One region of the Oceanobacillus sp. CF4.6 genome, then DNA from elsewhere that is predicted to be linked to it. Evidence: riboswitches for the same ligand, from Rfam matches in the RefSeq annotation. Region 1 holds a riboswitch; each other region holds the start of a gene.
The links. Region 1 has a riboswitch for cobalamin ahead of ACHABU_RS08115 (ribonucleoside-diphosphate reductase subunit alpha). Riboswitches for the same ligand answer to the same signal wherever they lie in the genome.
Positions count from the first base shown of each region.

Region 2: it holds a riboswitch for cobalamin, as region 1 does, so the genes downstream of both, ACHABU_RS14595 (acyl-CoA thioesterase) here and ACHABU_RS08115 (ribonucleoside-diphosphate reductase subunit alpha) in region 1, are expected to answer to the same signal.
Region 3: it holds a riboswitch for cobalamin, as region 1 does, so the genes downstream of both, ACHABU_RS05375 (ABC transporter substrate-binding protein) here and ACHABU_RS08115 (ribonucleoside-diphosphate reductase subunit alpha) in region 1, are expected to answer to the same signal.

Region 1 is NZ_JBIMEX010000003.1:264,371-269,440, forward strand. It holds gene ACHABU_RS08115 (ribonucleoside-diphosphate reductase subunit alpha) at 1-1,917, opposite strand, end outside; cobalamin riboswitch at 2,043-2,240, opposite strand; gene ACHABU_RS08120 (ABC transporter ATP-binding protein) at 2,442-3,236, opposite strand; gene ACHABU_RS08125 (ABC transporter permease) at 3,229-4,221, opposite strand; gene ACHABU_RS08130 (ABC transporter substrate-binding protein) at 4,328-5,070, opposite strand, start outside.
Region 2 is NZ_JBIMEX010000009.1:159,869-164,938, forward strand. It holds gene ACHABU_RS14580 (class I SAM-dependent rRNA methyltransferase) at 1-984, opposite strand, end outside; gene ACHABU_RS14585 (GNAT family N-acetyltransferase) at 1,049-1,612, opposite strand; gene ACHABU_RS14590 (DUF3219 family protein) at 1,763-2,056, opposite strand; gene ACHABU_RS14595 (acyl-CoA thioesterase) at 2,132-2,614, opposite strand; cobalamin riboswitch at 2,755-2,935, opposite strand; gene ACHABU_RS14600 (ATP-binding cassette domain-containing protein) at 3,295-3,711, opposite strand; gene ACHABU_RS14605 (GntR family transcriptional regulator) at 3,708-4,094, opposite strand; gene ACHABU_RS14610 (TetR/AcrR family transcriptional regulator) at 4,767-5,070, shown strand, end outside.
Region 3 is NZ_JBIMEX010000002.1:366,621-371,690, forward strand. It holds gene ACHABU_RS05370 (FecCD family ABC transporter permease) at 1-795, opposite strand, end outside; gene ACHABU_RS05375 (ABC transporter substrate-binding protein) at 758-1,780, opposite strand; cobalamin riboswitch at 1,939-2,144, opposite strand; gene ACHABU_RS05380 (GNAT family N-acetyltransferase) at 2,580-3,092, shown strand; partial or broken gene ACHABU_RS05385 (DUF981 family protein) at 3,156-3,431, shown strand; gene ACHABU_RS05390 (hypothetical protein) at 3,441-3,584, opposite strand; partial or broken gene ACHABU_RS05395 (hypothetical protein) at 3,629-3,694, opposite strand; gene ACHABU_RS05400 (acyl-CoA thioesterase) at 3,830-4,225, opposite strand; gene ACHABU_RS05405 (iron-containing alcohol dehydrogenase) at 4,238-5,070, opposite strand, start outside.

The sequences.
Region 1 (5,070 bases):
CGGATCAATGCTTGCGGTGGACCCTGCAATCATTGCGGTCGTTGAGTTCGGAGCAATAGCCATTAAATAGCCATTACGCATGCCATGCATGGCAACATCTGCCCAAAGAGCGACCCAAGCTTCACTTCGATAACCCTTTTCCGTAAAGTAAGCACCCGTACTCCACTTACTACCTTCAAATGCCGGATAACTCCCTTTTTCCTTACTCAGTTCCATACTATTTTTTATCGTTAGAAAGGCAACCTTTTCATACAGTTCATCAGCATAATTAACTGCATCTTCTGTTTCCCATTTTATATTTTCAAGGGCAAGAAGATGATGCCAGCCAAACGTACCCAGTCCGATTGCACGGTACTTTTTATTCGTCAGTTCTGCTTGTTTTATCGGTAATGTGTTGATATCAATCACATTATCAAGCATACGTACTTGGATTTTTATCAGACGATCCAACACATTATCCGGAACTGCTTTTCCAAGATTTATCGAACTTAAATTACAAACAACATAATCACCTGCTTGATACTTTTTAATAATGGTATTTTCGTTTTCAAGAAATTCCTCTACAAATTGAGTCGGGGACTGATTTTGGGTAATTTCAGTACATAAATTGGAACAATAAATCATTCCATTATGTGAATTGCTGTTCTGTCTATTAACTTCATCTCGGTAAAACATAAACGGAGTTCCTGACTCAAGCTGTGACTTCATAATCCGCTTCATAATATCTATGGCAGCTATCTTCTTTCGGGATAGCGCATCCGATTGTACACAAGCTTCATATTTCCTCCGCCATTCGCCATTTCCTTTTTCCTCATCATAAAAATCCTCCAGCGAAAATCCCATCACCTGGCGTACTTCGTGAGGATCGAATAAATACCAATCTTCCCGTTTATCGACCTTTTCCATAAAATAATCCGGTAAACATATACCCGTGAAAATATCATGCGCGCGCATGCGATCATCGCCATTATTCAGCTTCAAGTCCAGAAATGATTCGATATCTTTGTGCCAAACATCTAGATAGATGGCAATTGCACCTTTTCTCGTACCAAGCTGGTCAACACTTACCGCTGTATTGTTTAATTGCTTAATCCACGGAACTACGCCACTGGACATTCCTTTAAATCCTTTAATAGAGCTCCCTCTGGCACGTATTTTCCCCATATAGACACCTATGCCCCCGCCGTTTTTGGAGAGCTTGGCGATATCGGTATTGCTGTCATAGATCGATTGCAGGCTGTCATCCACCGTATCAATAAAGCAGCTGGATAACTGTCCATGTGTCTTTCCTGCATTTGTAAGTGTTGGCGTTGCCACTGTCATATACAGATTACTTAAAGCCCAATAAGCTTCCTCCACCAGTTTGGAGCGCTTTGCCAAGTCTTCATCCTGCATTAAATACATCGCTATGACCATCCAGCGTTCCTGGGGAAGTTCATAAATCTGTTTGTTATGATCTGTTGCCAGATAACGCGTTGCAATTGTATAGATACCTAAGTAGTTAAATAGATAATCTCGATCTGGTTGAATTAACTTCTCAAAAAGATCCATTTCTGTTTTCGAGTATTTGGAGTAAAGGTTTGGTGCATATATCCCTTTATCGGTTAACATTTGCACCAAATGATACAGCGATCCATAACGAGAATCCTCGCTATAGCTTCGATTGGCCGCTGCCTTACGATAAAGCTCCTTCAAATAAATTCTTGCTGCCGAAAACGTCCAGTCTGGATTCGACTCATCGATGTTTTCCAAGGCTATTTTTATAAGGATATCCATTGCTTTTTCTTCTGGTGTATCCTGATTGATTGTTTTCATTGCTTTCTCCATCAATTGGTTTACTTCTACGGATAGTCCTTTCGTAGATTCGTTAATCGTCTGTAAAATTTTGTCCTGTTGGTTAATGGTACCTGTAACCATCAGATCTACCTCCTTATATCTATATGTACAATGAAAAAGCCGTCCTTCCCCAAAGGATGAACGACTATAAAACGACAGAAATAGTTTGTATTCCTATCATCCCATAATCTCTCTTCCCGGAGAAGTGAAACTCAAAGTTGAAGGCAGGTCTCCTGACTTGTGTATCGTTTTACTAGAGTCCTTCCCATATTGCTGCCGTTAAACGAACAATATAGTGGAATTCTCGTTCATCCACACTTACAGTTGCGGGGACAGTCCCGGAATCTAACCGAGTTCCCTTTTAAGACAAATAATGTTATGTCACCTTAACTTTATATACAATATATAGTATTTTTAAATTCTGATAAGTCAATATCTAGTGTTAAGAGTAGCATAATGATATTACTTATGCAATCTTTTTCTATCGTTCATTTCTAGATTGATAGAGTTTTTAAGGGTCAACCTAATAAAACTGTAATATAAAAATACACACGCATTTTTAACATACCGCGTGTGTATTTGTTTAACATTATTTATCAACATAATTATCCCAAAACTACCCGATCGTCTTCAAACTGTTCGCCACGTATACGCTGGAACTCATTCAAAAGATCTTTTACAGTGAGTTCCTGTTTGGCTTCTCCTTGTGCTTCAAATATAATTTGACCTTTATCCATCATAATTAATCTGTTTCCAAGATCCAAGGCCTGTTGCATATTATGCGTCACCATTAACGTCGTTAGGCCAGATTCCCGGACTACTTTTTCAGTTAGTGATGTTATCAATTCTGCACGGGACGGATCCAATGCTGCCGTATGCTCATCAAGCAGGAGGATATTCGGTTGGGTAAATGTCGCCATTAATAACGAGAGTGCCTGTCTTTCACCACCCGACAGCAAACCAACCTTGGCGGATAGACGGTCTTCCAATCCAAGATTCAATGTTTTTAACTGTTCCCGAAACAAATCTTTTCTTTTCTTCGTTACTCCAGATTTTAATTTTCTTTTTTTGTTACGTGCGTAGGCCATCGCAAGATTTTCTTCAATTGTCATGGATGGCGCTGTTCCTGCCATTGGGTCCTGGAAAACCCTGCCGATAAATGCAGATCTTTTGTATTCCGGCAGGTGAACCACTTGTTTCCCGTCAATGATAACATCTCCAACATCAGGCTGAATGTTACCGGAAATCACATTCATCAATGTTGATTTACCTGCACCATTACTACCGATGACCGTTACAAAGTCTCCTTGTTGCATTTTCAAATTTATACCGTTTAATGCTTTTTTCTCATCCAGCGTACCTTCGTTAAACGTTACGGAAATATTAGCGATATTAAGCATGATTTTTCCCTCCTGACTGAGCACTAAGCTGCTGACGTTTTAGAAGTCTTCGTTTCTTTTCTTTTCTCGCGTGAAATATTCTTGGGCCTACTAATGCAATAATAACAATAATTGCCGTGATCAATTTCATATCGCCTGTCTCGAGAAAGTCTACTCGAAGTGCAAGCGTAACAATCATACGATAGATGATCGCTCCGCCGATGACTGCCAATGTTGCTCTAGCGATTGTTTTTGTACCAAAGAGAGCTTCACCGATAATAACGGATGCCAGACCAATGACGATCATTCCAATACCCATATTTACGTCTGCAAATCCCCCGAGCTGACCGATTAACGCACCAGAAAGTGCCACAAGCCCATTCGACAATCCAACACCGACAATCGTTAGGTTATCTGTATTAGCTGAGAGACTTCGGATCATCTTTTTATTGTCCCCAATTGCTCTTAACGCCAACCCTACTTCCGTTTTCAAGTAAAAGTCTGTAATCAGCTTAATGGCAATGGTAACAATGAGCATAATCAATACGATTCCCCATGTATTCGGGAATCGATCTAATCCGAATGCGGCAAGAAGCCCATTTAACACATCATCTATTCCAGTCATCGTCCAAATGGAATTCAGCTGATTAAATACTGTCGTTTCATTAAGCATGGATAATGTAGGCTGACCCAAAATTCTGAGGTTAATTGAATAGAGGGCAGTCATCATCAAGATCCCTGCAAGCAGTGCATTCACTTTACCTTTTGTATGTAATAAACCAGTTATACATCCCGCAATAAATCCAGCAAGCAATGCAAACAATGTTGCAAGCACTGGAGGGACGCCATTTACAATGGATAGAGCTGCTACTGCCGCTCCTGTAACAAAGCTTCCATCTACTGTCAGATCAGGAAAATCTAATACACGGAAGGTTAAGTAAACGCCTAAAGCCATAATGGCATAAATAACTCCTGATTCCACAGCACCGAACATTGATATAAACATAATTCTTTCCTCCCGCTACGTCTAAGTAAAGTATGTATAAAAGATATAGATTGCTTCAGTGAATATTAAAGGAGCCAGATAAGATAAATACCCGGCCCCAACAAGATTATTGCTCTACAAATTGTGCCTGATCGTCCCATTCAGAATTCCACTCGATACCTTGTTCTTCTGCAGCTTGCTTATTCATAAATAATTGAATTTCCGGTGGATACTCAGCAGGGAAATCACTTGGTGACATCTCACCTGTCAAGATTTCTACTGCCATTTCTCCAGTACGGTAACCAATTGTATGGTAATCGATGCCAAATGTGGCAAAACCACCACCAGCTAGTGAATCAGGCTCACCCACAATTAGTGGAATATCCTGGTCATTTGCAACTCCAACTACACTATCCAAAGCAGATACTACCGTATTATCCGTAATGATGTAGAATACATCTGCCTCACCGACAAGTGTTGTTGCTGCCTGTTGTACTTCCGCAGAATTGGCTACAGTACGCTCAACTACTTCCAACCCTTGTTCCTCAGCTGCTGCTTTTACGGATTCAACTTGGGAAACAGAGTTTTGTTCACCAGCGTTGTAGACCATACCAATCGTTGCACCTTCGAAATAAGTATTAATAAATTCCACGGTTGCATCAATTTGTTCTGGATGGAGGTCAACGACACCAGTAATATTTTCCCCAGCTTCATCCATTGATGGTACTAGACCTGCATCTACAGCATCTGTAACAGATGTGAAAACAATTGGAATATCACTCGTTGCCTGTAGCGCACCAAGCGCACTTGGCGTTGAGTTCGCAAAAATTAAGTCAACATCATCTGCTACAAATCCATCAGAAATTGGTT
Region 2 (5,070 bases), on a different contig from region 1:
CGCCAGTGTATCTTTTATCAATCCCGGATAATTTTTCGATGTACTGAACGTGTGTTTTTTTGAACGCGCAAAGCTTGGTGGGTCTAGCACAACCAAATCGAATTTCAATTCTTTCCGTTTCGCATATTTAAAATAATCAAAGACATCCATAACTTTGATGTCCTGCTGCTCGAAGTCAACTCCATTGACACTGAATTGTTCGATTGTTTTACTTTTACTGCGCTTGGCAAGATCAACACTTGTTGTTTTAGTTGCCCCACCTAACGCAGCAGCAACAGAGAATGCTCCCGTATAGGAGAAAGTATTCAGCACATGTTTACCTTTTGCATACTTGTCTCGAAGTGCTTGGCGTACTTCTCGCTGATCGAGAAAAATACCAACCATTGCTCCGTCGTTTAAATAAACGGCATAATCCATGCCACTTTCTTTAAAGAGTAGTGGGAATTCACCACGCTCACCCTTTACAAAATCATCGTCATCTATATATTGCCCCTTCGTATCAAAGCGTTTTTTCTCATATATAGCCTTATAATCACCAAGTTCATCTAAGACACTTATAACCTTTTCCTTAAACGAAAAAATCCCTTGGCTATACCAATTGATTAAATAATAACCATCAAAATAATCAATTGTCAGTCCGCCAATACCATCACCTTCCCCATTAAAAAGACGAAATGCAGTTGTATTTTCATCTTTATAATACGATTGACGTTTATTTATTGCTGTCAAAATTTTATTTTTAAAAAAGACGGAATCGATTTTCTCTCCCTCATTAAAAGACAGTACCCATCCAATTCCTTTATTTTGTTTTCCATAATATCCTTTGCCAAGAAAGGTACCATTATCATCCACAAGATGGACAAGGGTACCTTCCAACGACAATGACTCGTTATTCACAACTGCATCCTTATTAATCAATGGATATTTATTTTTATAGTGACCGATAAAGTCCGCTTTTACTTTTAATTCAATTATTTGTGTCATCATTTCATCCAATCCTATTTTTTGTCATTATCGCATGTTAAAGGTCAAAGGAAAAGCATATCTATCACTTTCTAATTTTCGCATAAATACAAGTGTCCCTTAGCTCACTTTCATCTGCAGACATATCGTCGTTAATTAAAATTCCTTCTAAATTAAATTCTAATCTTTCTGCCACAGCGCGACTTTTTCTATTTTTGGCATCACAGCGAATTTCGATACGGTTTGCTCGCAGTTTCTTAAAAGCAAAATCGGTCAAACCAGCAACAGCCTCCGTAACATAACCATTTCCCGTATAGCGGCTATCTGCCCAGTAACCTATTTCAAACTTTCTCACATTCCAATCGATTCGATGAAGGCCCGAAGAAACAATAAATTCACCCGTTTCTTTTAAGAATACATGAAACCTCAAATCTTCCCTAGATAAAAATTTGATATAAGCCTGACGAATATTAATTTCTGTTTCCTCTTCGCTTGGTACGTTCCTGGCGAATGGCATCCATGGTCTCAACTCATTAATAGATGCCTTAATTGCTTGATTTACTGCTTTCCCATCTCCGGGTCTGGGAGCCCTCATCAACAATCGTTCTGTCTCAAATTTTTGTGGAAAATCAATTAGAAAAGGATTCATATGTAACAACCTCCTTAGAAATTTCATTATTATTTATTTCTCTATTCAAATGGAGATTCCCTTCATAATAAAAGGATAATCAGATAATTGTGGGTGGATTTTATTGCATATACCAAAAAACCTATGACTAAGAACGTCACAGGTGGATCTTCAGGCTTTCTCCAACAATTCCAATTTAAAATCGCCAACCGCCCCTGCTTCATACAAATTAGTAATAGAGGTGGAGTAACGATGAATAACAGCTGGGAATTCAAGGCTTTTATCAGGCATCTTTACCATGAAATCATTTTTATACAGCAATGTGGTGATGTCATGATAGTCCTCTGTGGTTACTTTAAAATCAAATCTTATTTTCTTTAATGCCCTTCCATCCTTTTTCACTGTTTCTTCTTGAAAGTTTATAGCATCAATCGTTACGTCGTTAATCACAACTTTTTCGTTCATTTTAATCCCTCCAACCATTTAGTATAAATACTAACCGTTTTCAGCAAAATTGTTTAGTCGGACAACTCCTGGCCATTACATCTGTTTCTGCCTATAAGCATTACGTCGTAGGCGATTCTCTTTTCTCGCTGGTGCCGATGAATATAACTCTTTCTCCACTTCACTCTCCGCGAATACCCCAGGGACCGGAACAGGTTTTCCATTTTCATTAACTGCAACCATGGTAAGAAATGATTCTGTCGTTAATTTCTTTTCATTTCTTATTAAGTCATGGGCGGTTACTTTGACATGGACTTCCATGGAGCTTGTCCCCGTATACGTAACATAAGCCTCCAAGGACAATGAATCTCCAACCTTTGCCGAAGATAGAAAATCAACTGAATCAATTGAAGCTGTTACAACAGCACTATTAGCATGTTTCATGGCAGTTAAAGCGGCAATTTCATCAATATAGGCAAGAACTTTCCCACCAAAAATAGTATTTAAATGATTAGTATCAGGTGGCATAACTAGTCGTGTTTGAATTGTTTTGGTATCGCTAATAGCTATCTTATCCATACTGTATCTTCTCCTCATCAAATAAAAAAACACCTTCTTTTACGGAAGATGCCTGTGAATGACACTACTCATTATCATTGCAAAAAAATGCACAGAAATTAGATTAGTTCATGCACCCTCCTATCTCCCGTAGGATTTAAATGCTACTTTTCCTTATGGCAGGTCTTCTGGCTCAGAATCAACAAACCCATTGTCTTCCCTTTATTAAAACAGGGAATTCGATGGATTCTCCTCTTTCACAGTGGCGGGACCGCGCTGGATTTTCACCAGCTTCCCCTGTTCAACTTTGTATACAAAGTCCTCATAAAGCGAAATATTTATTCCTTTTAGTATAACATAATTTATTAATAGCTCATTGAATCGAACGCTTCCCAATCACTTTATATATTCTATCCAAACATCCGAGTCACTACTGATTTCTATGTTTTCAGGAACTTTAAATAACCATTTTTTATGACACAATAAGTTGTGTCTACCCCTACTGTTCCTGTGTGGTTTACCTCTTTATTTGCTGCCCACTGCATAACTATTTCGGTTCTTCCTGTCAAACCAATTGCAAATTCTTTCAATTCATCCATGGAAAGGTGAAAGTATTTTTTAACTTGATCAATCAGCAGAACCTCTTCAAGTAAATCCTCAATCTCTTCTAAGTGATGACTAACGTGATAATAAGTCGATAATCATATTAAATGTACTTTTTTTACCTTTGGATAAATGGTATGAAAATCATTTGGATAAAAAGAAAAATAATCAAAGAGACGCATTGCCAGTTTTTTATCCCAGTTTACATAAAATCTTTCCGCTTCGATTAAAATATCTTTTAATGTCAGCCTCGTAAAAAAACCCATTTGATCATCCACATAGATGACATTTGCCGAGACTAGTAAATTATTAAATGGCTTTTCTTTAAACACGCTAACCTCACCAGATGTTTCATTCCAATAACCAGTAAGTATCTTTAAAAGCGTTGTCTTGCCTGCCCCATTTCTACCGATTAAGCCGGTAATCGTATTTTCCTTAATCGAAAAAAACAAATCATGTAAAGCTTTAAGTTGTCCTCGTTTTTTTGATAACCCCTTACATGCAATAACATTCATTCCGCATCCCCCTTACGTTCGTTATGAATAGCCTGAAGCATTTTAATTAACTCTTCTTCCCCAACGGTTAACCTTTCCGCCTCCAATGACACTTCCTTTAGCAAACCCTTTAGTGTCTGATTTTTCCGTTTATCCATAATGATTGCTTTAGCATCTTTGGTCACAAACTTTCCAAGGCCCCGTTTGTTATAAAGAATTTTTTCATCAGAAAGTATATTTAATCCCTTTGCAGCTGTTGCAGGATTAATCGTAAATATCTCTGCAAGCTTATATTGGGAATAAACTTTTTCATCTTCTTTGAGTTTTCCATTTAATATTTCTGTTTCGATCCATCCTGCAATTTGTATATAAATTGGTTTCGACCCATTGGAATTAAGAATCAAGTCTGCAACTCCCTTCATGCGAGTTAGTGCATTACTCGTGTAATGTAGTATACTTCTATTATCTGAAAAATACAATAGGTTAATTAAAAAAATGTCTCAGTCAGACATCGGATTCTGTTACCTGTCGCAAACGTTAAAAATGTAATGTAAAATGACCATCAATGTAAATTGACATACTTAAATTTACCATTAAATTGAAAATTGATTAGTTTTCGCTTGATTTTACAAGGTAATCTGAAAATTTATGTTAAACTAAATATAGATATTGTGAACGATTACACTTAAACTAACGGGGCAGTTTAGTGAAAGAGTCTAGATTGGTCTTTGTTCAGCAAACGGGCCAGATTGCGGAACAAGGCAATCAAGAGTCAGGATAATGTAAGATGAAAAATTTATTTAATTAACAATTTTTCTCTTGTTGAAATATAATTTGAGAAAAAATCACTATCCGATGGTTCTGAAGCATAGAGAAATGTCATAATAATTACTGAAGTTATTTATTGATTGATCGTTCTCTAAATGATATCGTAGGGTATATAAGGTAAGGGATAAGTGATATTTTTTTAGAGAAATGAGAATGGTCGTTCTCAAAACAAGCTTCTAAGTACTTAAAGACTTTTTAAACGACGTTATAAAGAGCTGCTATAGTTTTTTAGAAAGGAGGGGAATTGGATGGCAAGAATCAAAGAATATGATGAAAATGAAGTATTACAAAAAGCTATGGTACTCTTTTGGAAACAGGGCTATGAAAAAACTTCGATGCAAGATTTAGTCACGCATATGGGCATCCATCGCAGAAGTATATACGATACATTTGGCGATAAGCACACATTATTTATGAGAGCATTGGATCGCTATGAAGAGGTAATAGGGACCAAGATAGATTCGCAAGTAAAGCCACTGGATTCGGTAAAACAGGCCATCAGGCGTTTATTTGAGATTGCAATTTATAAAAATGAAAAAAAACCTATTGGTT
Region 3 (5,070 bases), on a different contig from region 1:
TAACGATGCACCAATTAATATAAATATTTTCCCTCTTTTTACATTTACTCCAATGTGATCAGCCGCATCCTCACCTAATGCTAGTGCATTTAACTCACGATAGTGAATGAGAAGAATAAAGATGCCAATAAGCATAAAGGGCAGGATTAGCTGAACGTGACTCCACCCCCTCATGGCAACACTTCCATATAGCCAGTAGATAATTTCCATCATGGAATCCTGATCTGCTAATGAAATGATTAAAGATACGATAGATCCTATAAAAGCACTTACAATAATTCCTGCCAGGATTATCGTTTCAATTGCTAAACCTTTATTGCTTAATCGAACTAAGCCAAATACAATGAGCAAAGATATAAATCCACTAATAATTGCAAATATTGGAAGTGTGAAACTTCCTAATCCAATAATGGTTACCTGAAAAAACAAAACGAACACTGCCCCTAAAGCAGCACCTGATGAAACTCCAATTGTATAAGGATCTGCTAATGGATTTCGTAAAAGTCCTTGAAAGGCAGCACCAGCCAATGCTAGAGATGAACCAACACAGAGTGCAAGTAAAACTCTTGGTAAACGGATGTTCCATATGATCATTTCTTCATTTTTAGGAATATCGTTCAGCCATCCAATATTTAAAGCATTTTCAGAAACGATATGTAAAATTGTAGGAATGGGGATGGTTACACTGCTCTCCAATAAACCAAGGAGAGCTGTACCAAGTACAAGCCCTCCACTTAAAACATACAACCAAACGATTTTACTCGTTAAATACTTCCGGATAGATGAGCTCAGCAAGTGTCTCCACCCCTTCGATTAGGCGAGGACCTGGCCTTGTAACCGTATCGTTATCAACATCAAATACTTGTTCATTTTTCACGGCAGGAACCTCCGCCCATCCCTCACGAGACAATACTTCTTCCGCCGGATTTTCTATATAGTACCCATAAGTCGTAATAATAATATTTGGTTTTAAAGTAACAATTTCCTCTTCTGTAAGTTTCACCCATCCCTCTTCTTCTTCTGCAGCATTTATGGCGTTAATCGACTCTAGCATTTCATGCATAAACGTATTTTGACCTGTTGTAAAAATATCTGGGGCTGGTGACACTTCAACCCAAACTTTCTTTTTATCTGTAATAGATTCTGCTTTCTCTTTAATAGATTCGAGGCGCTCTTGCATATCTGTAATCATTTCTTCCGCCTGTGCTTGACTTCCTGTTGCAGTCGCAATCATTTCAATCTGGTCATATACATCGTTGAAAGAGGTTGCGCTTCCAATAACTATCACGTTAATTCCTACTTCTTCAAATTGGTTCAAAATATCTTGATGATTTTCGTAATGATAATCAGTAACAAGTGCTACATCCGGCATAAGCTTTAGAATAAGTTCCGCATTCATATCTTGTGCACCAACCTTTTGAATTTCCAGAGCCTCAGCGGGATAGTTATCATAGTCTGAAACACCAATTATTTTATCACCTAATCCGAGGGCAAATGAAATCTCGGTATTACTAGGTTGAATTGAAACAATTGATTCAGGTTCGGTTTCAATTGTAACCTCTTGATCAGCATCATCTGTAATTGTTACCGGAAATAATTCTTCATTTCCTTCTTCTAATTCCTTATCAGTATCCTCATTTGTTTCTTCAACATCAGATACACCTGCTTCACCTTGTGTTGTTTGTTCTTCCTCCTGTGCACCACACCCTGCAAAAATCATAATACTTAATAAAAGAACAAGACCTAATAATCCCCACTTTTTAAAAAAATTGCCGCGCATCTTTTCTCCTCCTAATATTTTTGCATAAAAAAACGCCATTCCCTATGGAAAAGCGTAAATGTGAAAGGTACATATGTATTCTAAAAGCAGGTCTGTATGACACAAAACCTACGAGAGATAGATTACGATGCACTTTAAACATTCCTTTTCCTCGAGGAAGCTTAAAAAACAAATAGGCAGGTCTCCTGACTTACGAATCAACGGTTGGTTAACCCTTCCCATGTAAATCACACAGTGGGTATTTTTTAACCTTCCTCATCGCTCACAGTGGCGGGACCGTGTTGGTTTTGCACCAACTTCCCTCTTCGTTTTAAATGAATCTCCATATTGGAGTCATTTAAAAACCTATTTGTCTGATTATTTTTTATGTTAATGATAATTATAGAATAGTTCCTCTTTTTTGTAAATTGAAAACCCTAGCGTGGTAAGAATGCTTTATCGTCCGTTATCTCAGTGACTCTAAAAAAACTCAAAGAGGCTATCAAAGTTATACAAATGAATACTGGTAATAAGACAGTTTGCTCCACCAGTAATGACTGCTGCACTGTTTTCTAGTTTCATATGTTTCACCACTTTACTAGTGTATTATTCTTACTTGAAAGATTTTGTTATGGTAATGGGAAGTTGTTTGACTACTTTCTAGTGGTTATGTTAAATAGTTTTTTTCAAAATCTATTCAACTTTCTAAGATTGTTGTTCATCTTCCTTTTTTTGCAACTAAAATAATGTTTTTTTACAAAAAGCAAAACTTTGGTGTATATAATTAAGATAGAATGATAATTAAAGGAGATGAATGGACTTGAAAATCAGAGAAATGAATCCTGAAGAAATAGAAGCGGTTCGAAGCCTTCGGTTAAAAAGTTACAAGGAACATGAACAATCGGTTCCAAAAGAACATTGGGAAGTATTAAAAAGCACCATTCTTTCGGATAATGATACCAAAAACAATGCAAAAATATACGTAACCGAACTAGACGGTCGTATTGTCGGGAGTGTTGTTTTGTTCCCTCCCTCTATTCAAGCGTATGAATTTAGCGAGAATGTTCAAGAATATCCAGAAATACGAATGCTTTCGGTGGACCCGGATATTCGTGGAAGAGGAATCGGAAAAGCGTTAGTGGAACATTGTTTAAACGTTTCAAGGGAAGAAAAACACGCACAAATCGGTCTTCATACTGCCTTTTTTATGAAACAAGCGTTATCTCTTTATGAACGTATGGGATTTAAGCGTCTTCCGGAACTCGATTTAGAACCGATGAATGACGGAATCATTGTAAAAGCCTTTATTATGAATTTTAAAAGGAGCTCTTAATGAGCCCCTTTTTTTGTTTTACAGGCATGTAAATTTAAAGGGGATGCGTCAGGTGTTGCACTACTTTTAATTATAAGTTTTTTTACTAAATTGAAACAAAATAAAATAGGACAATTAAAAGGTTGGTCTGTTGGATTTGCAATTTCAGGATTTATTTTGACGCCTACAGGTGGTCATATGACTTTAAGTTGGGTTCTTGCAGAAATCAGATTCCCGTTCGATGACATTATATTTGGTGAGCCTTCCCTTGCATTCGGAGTAATGCTTTTAGGGATTTCTGTACTTTTATGGAGAAAATCTAACATTTATATGAAACATGAAAATATTTTGTGTACTTGAAACAATTGCCTACATACCCGATCCACATAAACGATTGAGAGTTAAAGCTGGAGCCTCAATAGGAACACCAGATTTCAAACCAATATGTCTAGCCAAATAGGAAGATGAAATATTTGTGTGAATAACGTTCCCAAAAGAAACATCATATCCCAATCCTCCTCGGAGACATCCATAGCAAAACTGGTTGATAAAACACCAGCATTATTAATTAAAATATCAATTCCCCTAAAATGACTTACCGTTTCTTCAACTATTGCATAAATAGATTCATTATTTCGTAGATCTGTAACTGCTTCTCCATCTTAAATCATGAAACTCTTCTCAGATTAATTTAAAATTATCTCGTGTCGGCTCTACCTTTTTAACATAAAGACTACAATTATTTTTCTTCATCCCCCCTATTTATCGTACAAATGTTTTTCCAATTCTTCCTTAATCTCCACTGGAATTGACTCTGAGCGCTGTTCCTCTACATTGAAATTCACATATACTGCTTTCCCTTTAGCACAAAGTGTTCCACCTTGGTGAATTTCCTCGTATAATTCTAAACTGGAATTTCCAATTTTCCTCACCCAGGTTCGCACTTCCGCTTCTTTTCCAAAATATATTTGACTGAGGTAATCCACATTGATATTTAAAATAATCATTTTCCAATTATCAAAAGAATGATCAGGAGTAAACAATTTAAAAATTGGATTGCGTGCCGCTTCTAGCCAAATTGGAATTGTTGTATTATTAATATGTCCTACGCCATCGGTCTCTGAAACTCTTGGTTCGATTATTGTTCGGTACATCGTTTTTTCTCCCTATTCTATACTTTTTAGTTTTCCATCATAGCAATTTTGATAAATTTCGCGAATATCTTTTTTGGTTAATTTTTTCGGGCTGCGATTTAATAATCTAGTTTGTTTTATACCATTTTCCGTCAGAGTTTCAATATCATTTTGCTTTATATTGTATTCTTTGATTGTCGTTGGTAATCCCACGTCTTTCACTAGTGTTTGTAAACTTCGAACAACGTCAATCGCTATATTTCTATCACTCTTCCCACCTAAAGGAATACGTAAAATTTTTGCAACATGGTTCATCTTATCGATACACGAGGGCCAAATATGATCATAAACATACGGAAGCAACACTGCATTTGATTCCCCGTGGGGAAGCTTAAATAACCCTCCCAACGGATAGGCAAGTCCATGGACCCCAGCAACCCCAGCATTATAAAAGCTCATCCCAGCCATGAGGCTACCTAGCGCCATTTCCCCTCTAGCCTTTTTATCGCTTCCGTTCCAAACTGCTGTACGGATATTACTAGCAATTCTATCCATTGCTTCAACTGCTAACGTGTCGGTTAACGCAGTTGCATTTACCGAAGTGTACGCTTCAATCGCGTGGGTAAATGCATCAACACCGCTAGCAGCAGTAACTTTTGGGGGGAGTGTGTATGTTAAAACTGGATCCACTATCGCATAATCAGCAAGTAAATATTCGTGCGTTATGACATCTTTCGTTTCTTCTAATGAAAAAACGGCAATATCTGTTACTTCGGCGCCAGTTCCTGCAGTGGTAGGAATGAGAACCTTTGGCAAACCTTTAGTTTGAAATGTTTTCGTTCCAGTTAAATTCAAATAGTCTTCTA